Linked DNA regions of Alkalihalophilus pseudofirmus. The protein of the gene in region 1 interacts with the protein of each later gene in a pairwise test. Links are inferred from orthologs where the notes say so. Each region holds a gene or a part of one and is shown on either strand. Other genes may lie near its edges.

The links.
Region 2: the proteins of leuS (region 1) and ligA interact in binary tests that used the Escherichia coli proteins (3 or more experiments, as listed by UniProt). The link is inferred for Alkalihalophilus pseudofirmus from one-to-one orthologs.

What each region holds. Positions count from the first base shown.
Region 1 is NZ_CP117835.1:3,336,073-3,339,990, forward strand. What follows is about bases 389-3,445. They hold leuS (leucine--tRNA ligase), read right to left. Parts: upstream 3,101-3,445; coding sequence 677-3,100; downstream 389-676. In the rest of the region: PQ478_RS17620 (BaiN/RdsA family NAD(P)/FAD-dependent oxidoreductase), read left to right, coding at 1-10; PQ478_RS17630 (MDR family MFS transporter), read right to left, coding at 3,566-3,918.
Region 2 is NZ_CP117835.1:402,408-406,183, reverse strand. Bases 501-3,415 are described here. They hold ligA (NAD-dependent DNA ligase LigA), read right to left. Parts: upstream 3,004-3,415; coding sequence 997-3,003; downstream 501-996. Other genes in these bases: pcrA (DNA helicase PcrA), read right to left, coding at 3,019-3,415; PQ478_RS02145 (CamS family sex pheromone protein), read right to left, coding at 501-960. In the rest of the region: more of PQ478_RS02145, read right to left, coding at 1-500; more of pcrA, read right to left, coding at 3,416-3,776. UniProt on the Escherichia coli protein: DNA ligase that catalyzes the formation of phosphodiester linkages between 5'-phosphoryl and 3'-hydroxyl groups in double-stranded DNA using NAD as a coenzyme and as the energy source for the reaction.

The sequences.
Region 1 (3,918 bases):
CTCATTATAGGGGAATTTAAGTTATTCACAATTCCACAGATCACTCCCCTTAATAAACCAATATTTGTCCGTTTAGATTTCAACAGACTGTGTATAACTCGTTTTTTACCCACAAGTTATACACAGTCTGTTAGTATTTTCTGAAAATTTGTTGATAACGCTTTCTTTATTAACAAATTTATGTGGATATAATATGTGATTGAATATTCATTCATTTAATGATAAAAGAAAAGAGGAGCTGCCCTTGTGGACAGCTCCTCTTTGTTCTTTAATGAATCGGCGCAATTGGGTGCTGAAATCATACATAACCATCTGGCATCGACGCATATCTCAGTTGAACCGACGCATAAACAACTTGAAAACTTATAATTGCGCTTCAGCAACCGGCTGAGCGGCTTCCGCCAGAACAGTCGCTTACACTTTTCTCATTGTCTAGCTTCAGCTCCTTGCCCTGCGGGTAAAAACGGTGAGTCAAACGAAGTCTAAGTTCGGACTTCTGTTTGTCTCCCCTCAATTTACCGCATGCCAGAACAGTCGCTTACACTTTTCTCATTGTCTAGCTTCAGCTCCTTGCCCTGCGGGTAAAAACGGTGAGTCAAACGAAGTCTAAGTTCGGACTTCTGTTTGTCTCCCCTTATTTTACCGCATGCCAGAACAGTAGCTTACTCTTTTCCTTTTACCCTACTACAATATTAACCAGCTTTCCTGGGACGGCGATAATTTTTCTTACCGTTTTGCCGCCGATTGCTTCTTGAACTTTGTCGTCATTCTTTGCGATTTCTTCCATTTGATCGCGTGATGCGTCTGCTGGAATTACAAGCTTTGCACGTACTTTACCGTTAATTTGAACAACTACTTCTACTTCATTTTCAACAAGAAGTGATTCTTCGTATGTTGGCCACTCAGCATATGTGATGGTTTCGTTGTGTCCAAACTTCTCCCAAAGCTCTTCTGCAATGTGAGGAGCGAGTGGCGCTAGAAGCTTAACAAAGCCTTCCATTAACTCACGTGGAAGCTTCTCTTGTTTGTAGGCATCATTGATGAACACCATCATTTGAGAAATTCCAACGTTAAAGCGAAGCGCTGCAAAGTCTTCCGTCACTTTTTTGACCGTTTGGTGGTACGTACGGATAAATTCATCTGTTCCTTTTGTATCTGTGATTGCAGGGTTCAACTCGTTTGTCTTTTCATCGATAAATAGACGCCATACACGATCTAAGAATCTGCGTGCTCCGTCTAAGCCGTTTGTAGACCAAGCGATCGATGCATCAAGAGGTCCCATGAACATCTCGTATAAACGCAGTGTATCTGCACCATGGCTATCAACGATATCATCAGGATTAACTACGTTTCCTTTTGATTTACTCATCTTCTCATTGTTTTCACCAAGAATCATTCCTTGGTTATAAAGCTTTTGAAACGGCTCTTTCGTTGGCACAACTCCAAGGTCGTAAAGGAACTTGTGCCAGAAGCGTGCATACAACAAGTGAAGAACCGCATGCTCTGCTCCGCCAATATAAATATCTACAGGCAGCCATTGCTTTAATTTTTCAGGATCTGCTAGGGCTTCGCTGTTGTTTGGATCGATGTAGCGAAGATAATACCAGCAGCTTCCTGCCCAGTTAGGCATTGTGTTTGTTTCGCGTCTGCCCTTCATGCCCGTTTTAGGATCTGTCACTTCAAGCCATTCTTTATGGTTAGCAAGCGGTGATTCTCCTGTATCAGACGGCTTGATCTCATCCATTTTTGGCAAAGTTAATGGCAGTTCTTCATAAGCGACCGGTGTCATTGAACCGTCTTCCCAGTGAATCATAGGAATTGGCTCACCCCAGTAACGCTGGCGGCTGAATAACCAGTCACGTAGACGGTACGTTACTTTTTTCGTTCCGTAATGATTCGCTTCAAGCCATTCAATCATATTTGTAATAGCAGCTTCTTTATCAAGGCCGTTAAGGAAGTCAGAATTTACATGCTCCCCGTCACCTGTATAAGCCTCTTTTCGAACGTCTCCGCCAGCTACTACTTCAATAATTTCAAGGTCAAACGTCTTAGCGAACTCATAATCACGCTCATCATGAGCCGGAACAGCCATAATTGCTCCAGTACCGTAGCTTACAAGTACGTAATCAGCAATCCAGATCGGAATACGTTTACCGTTGGCAGGGTTTACAGCAAATGCACCTGTAAATACGCCCGTCTTTTCTTTAGAAAGCTCTGTACGCTCTAAATCACTCTTTAATGCCACTTGTTTTTTATACTTCTCAACAGCTTCTTGTTGTTCTGCTGTTGTAATTACATCTACCAGCTTATGTTCAGGAGCAAGCACCATATAAGTTGCGCCAAATAATGTATCCGGACGAGTCGTGAATACATCAACTTTCTCCGCGTCGTGTCCGTCTACTTTAAATGTCACCTCAGCCCCTTCTGAACGGCCGATCCAGTTGCGCTGCATATCTTTGATGCTTTCTGACCAATCAAGCTCATCAAGGTCTTCTAACAAGCGGTCAGCATAAGCTGTAATTTTCAGCATCCATTGTTTCATCGGACGACGTTCTACAGGGTGCCCCCCGCGCTCACTTTTCCCGTCAATAACTTCTTCATTCGCAAGTACTGTTCCAAGAGCAGGGCACCAGTTTACAGCTACTTCATCAATGTAAGCCAACCCTTTTTCATAAAGCTTTAAGAAGATCCATTGTGTCCATTTATAATAATCAGGGTCAATCGTATTCACTTCTCGGTCCCAATCATAAGAGAAACCAAGTGACTTAATTTGACGGCGGAACGTATCAATATTTTTCAGCGTAAATTCAGCTGGATCGTTTCCCGTGTCTAGTGCATATTGCTCTGCCGGAAGTCCAAATGCATCCCAGCCCATTGGATGAAGCACGTTATACCCTTGCATTCTTTTCATACGTGATAGAATATCTGTTGCCGTATAGCCTTCTGGGTGACCAACATGCAGGCCAGCTCCTGATGGGAATGGAAACATATCTAAAGCATAAAACTTTGGCTTATCTGCCTCTTCTGTTGTTTTGAACGTTTTATTTTCTTCCCAATGCTTTTGCCACTTTTTTTCAATGTCTAAATGTGAAAACGACATATCTTTTCCTCCTTTGAGTTTATACGTATTGTTGTCATCCTGCCTGCTTGAGCTATCTATTCATGATTGCCACGCAACCTCATTTTCAATCGAACGATTAGGGTTAAATTGAAATCACAAGATTTTAAATCGCTAATGATTTTAAGAAACAAAAAACTCCCGCCCCTAACAATAGTCAGGGACGAGAGTTGTGTTATTCCCGCGGTACCACCCAAATTAACAAGTAACATTACTTGTTCGCTCAGCACGCTTAACGGACGTGACCCGTTGAGAATTACTACATTTTTCACTCTCAAAACTAAAAGGCGAGTTCATCATATCCTTCTGGCAGACTTTCAGCAGCCGTCTGCTCTCTTATTTCCCAGATATCATTACTACTCCTTCTAAACGTCTTAATATGAACTTAATTAGTATTGTATGAAGTGAATCGTTCGATGTCAAGCTTTAACAACACTATATTCCGATTTAACTCGGCAGGTTCATCTCTTCTTTTTCCAAGGACATGTTTCTCTTAATAATAGGGGTGTCATATTTCATTAGAAACACGATTGCTATTCCAAACATACCTAAGAGCACATAAATGAGAATAGTCATTGAATAGAAATCAACTAACATTCCTCCAAGTAATGGTCCGATCATTTTCCCTCCAGTAGACACACTGTTGACAATCCCTTGATAAAACCCCTCTTTTCCTTTCGGAGCTAAATCATTTGCTATCGTCGGTACAGCCGGCCATACAAACATTTCACCAAACGTCAAGATGATCATCGCAGCTAAAAATCCGCTGAAGATTGTTGCTTCAGACAGCACGATATAAG
Region 2 (3,776 bases), 2.9 Mb from region 1 along the record:
GTAGTAGCCGCGGCCAACTACCCCGACATACGTATCAAAGAAGCTTTGTATATCATCTTTAATTTGACCGAAAGAAGCTGCATCATTGCTTACATCTTCATTAGCAGCACTTGATGGGAACAAATAATACCGTTCATTCATGCGCTGCCACCGCTCAAGGCCTTCCCCTGGCTGTGCCGTTGCCTGCATAAAATAGTTTCCTGGAATGGTGGATTGACGAGGCTGCTCGCGGAATAACGCTACTGTAATCGGTACCCTGTCAAACACGCCATCTTCGCGGTTAGGATCACGCAGCCTTTGCACGATTAAGTCAGCGATACGCTGCCCCTCTTCTTCCATTTTCTCCTGGCTGATTGGTGTTTCATAGAAATAGTAGCGCCCTTGCTCATCTTCTACCCTGAAGTTATAAACACTATTCATAGATAGGCCAATAACGATACCGCCAAGTTCATAATTCCCCTGTTCACTTCTAACTAAATAATTATGCTCTAAAATATGTGATAAATAACGAGGCTGATTCTCCTCTTGTTCACGTAAGGTCTCCCCTTCGCCAAGCTCTGGGTTTAACCCTTGTTGATTTTCTACTTGGTCATAACGCATTAACCAGCTGTTAATCTCATTTCTATTAATAAACTGTCCTTCACGAAAGAAATAGTTTTCTGGATCAAACTGCTCTTTCGCAATTTGCGTAAGCCCCATTTCTAAGTTATCAAGGTCTAAGCGGTTGTAAACGACCGCATTACCAAAACCTCTAGACTGGCCGTGTAAATATGATCCATCATAAAGCACACTTTGGTAGTAATTCTCAGGTGTTGACACACGTGGAACAATATCTACCACCTGTTCTTCTTGCTGCGATTCTTCTACAACGACTTCATCGGGTTCTTGCTGAAACATCGGGAAACACCCCGTTAAAAACAATAGTCCCGTTAAGGAGACCAGCCCCAAACGTCTTACCATTGTAACTTTCCTCCTCTACACCTGCACTAAAAAAGACTACGTAAGCCCTTTTAACAATGCAGCCTCATCCCAAATCTCAATTCCTAGCTCTTCGGCTTTCTTTTTCTTTGAGCCGGCATCTTCGCCTGCAATCACTATATCAGTCTTCTTACTAACACTGCCAGTGACTTTTCCACCAAGTGTTTCAATTTTTTCTTTCGCTTCATCACGTGTCATCTCATAAAGCTTCCCTGTTAATACAACTGTTTTATTGGCAAACGGGCTTTCAGCAGCCTCCGTACCACTAACTGGCTTAGGTCCCTTATAACTCGTATTTACCCCATATGATTGCAAACGTTTGATTAACTCTTTTACTTCATCTGTTTCAAAAAAGCGCACAATGGATGCCGCCATTTTCTCGCCGATTTCGTTTACAGCGACCAGGGCCGCTTCATCTGCTTCGATAATCGCTTCAATTGATTCAAATTCCATCGCAAGCGTCTTTGCTGCCTTTGAGCCGACAAAACGAACCCCCAGGCCAAACAACAGCTTTTCAAGCGAGTTCTCTTTTGAAGCTTCGATCGCCTTCAGTAAATTATCAACAGACTTCTCCCCCATACGTTCAAGCTTTAACAGCTCAGAACGATCTAATTGATAGAGATCTGCGACGGTGTGAATTAATTTATGATCAAATAATTGAGCAATGACCTTTTCTCCCAATCCATCAATATTCATCGCTTGTCTTGAAACAAAATGAATTAAGCCTTCACGAATTTGTGCCGGACATTCAGGATTAATGCAGCGAAGTGCCACTTCCCCTTCTAAACGAACTAGCTCGCTTTCACATTCCGGGCAATGAGTAGGCATGCTGAAGTCCCTCTCTCTGCCGTCACGGCGGTCCGTCAGCACATTCACTACTTCAGGAATAATGTCGCCTGCTTTTTTCACGATCACTGTATCTCCAAGCTTCACATCCTTCTCACGGATCAAGTCCTCATTATGTAAGGATGCGCGCTTAACTGTTGTACCAGCTACAACAACCGGATCAAGAATAGCCGTCGGTGTCACAACCCCTGTTCTGCCTACACTAAGCTCGATATCACGAAGAATTGTTACGACTTCTTCTGCTGGAAATTTAAACGCAGTTGCCCATCTAGGGCTTTTCGCTGTAAATCCAAGCTCTTTTTGTTGTTCGATGGAATCAACCTTGATGACAATCCCGTCAATTTCATAAGGGAGATCTGCACGTTTATCTAACCACTCATTTGTATACTCAATGACTTCTTCAATTGTCGGACAGTGCTTGCTTTCATTATTGACTTTAAATCCAAGCTCTTTTAGGTAAGCGAGGCCTTCGTGATGAGAAGCAAGGTCTTGGCCTTCTGCGTTACCGATCGCATAAATAAAGATCGACAAGTTCCTTTTCGCCGCAATTTTAGGATCTAATTGGCGCAAAGATCCGGCCGCTGCGTTACGAGGGTTAGCAAATTTCTCTTCCCCCGCCTCGCTTTTCGCTTCATTTAATGCTTCAAACGATTTCTTCGGCATGTACGCCTCTCCGCGCACTTCAAGACTTGCTTCTTGCTTCAGCTTTAACGGAATCGCAGGAATCGTTTTTAAATTATTCGTAATATCTTCACCGATTGTTCCGTCTCCGCGAGTTGCTCCGCGGACGAACTTCCCATTCTCATACGTGAGTGAGACAGCCAGTCCATCAATTTTTAGTTCGCAGCTATACGTTACATTATCGCCTACACGCTCGCGCACACGGCGGTCAAAGTCACGCAGGTCTTGATCATTGAAGGCATTTCCAAGACTGAGCATCGGAATTTGATGTTCTACTTTTTCAAAGAAAGGAAGAGGTTCCCCGCCTATACGCACGGACGGAGAATCCTCACTCACTAATTCTGGATGCTCTCCTTCTAGAGCAATCAACTCTTGCATTAGCTGATCATATTCGGCATCCGTTACAAGCGGCTGGTCAAGAACATAATAGTGATAGCCATACTCTTCTAATTTCTCTCGCAGCGTTTGCACACGCTTTTCTGCCTCTTGTCGGTCCATACTCTTCTTCCTTCCCTATTGCTTAGTAATTGGGGCAAACTTAGCAAATAAACGCTTCACACCAGTAGGCTGAGGGAAAGCAATATCAAGCTCAACAGCTTCGCCTTCACCTTTGATGCTGACAACGGTCCCTACTCCCCATTTTTTGTGCTCTGCTTTATCTCCAACAGCCCAAGCAAATTGATCACCGCCCGTTGAAGTCGATACAGATGCACGCACTTTAGGTTTTGCTGCTGGAGCAGAGGCTGTACCGCGTGACGCTTTCATCCAAGCCGGTGTTGGTTTATCCTCGTTCACTTGTTCAAGACACTCTTCTGGAATCTCTGAAATAAAACGAGACGGCGGGTTTGTATTTGTCTTACCATATAAGGTCCGCATCCTTGCATTCGTTATATAAAGCTGCTTTTCAGCTCTCGTAATCCCTACATAGGCAAGGCGGCGCTCTTCTTCCATTTCTTCTGCCTCAAAAAGCGAGCGGCTATGCGGGAAGATCCCTTCTTCCATACCAATCAAGAATACTAGCGGGAACTCCAGCCCCTTTGCAGAATGCAGAGTCATAAGCGTGATCGCATCCTTAGGTTTTCCTTCATTTTCATCGTCAAGCTTGTCAATATCTGCGACAAGCGCAAGATCTGTTAAGAATGCTACTAATGATTTATCATCATTTGATTTTTCAAATTCATTCGTAACCGTTATAAACTCATCAATATTCTCAAGACGGCTCTGTGCCTCGATCGATTGTTCGTTGCGGAGCATATCACGGTAGCCTGTCT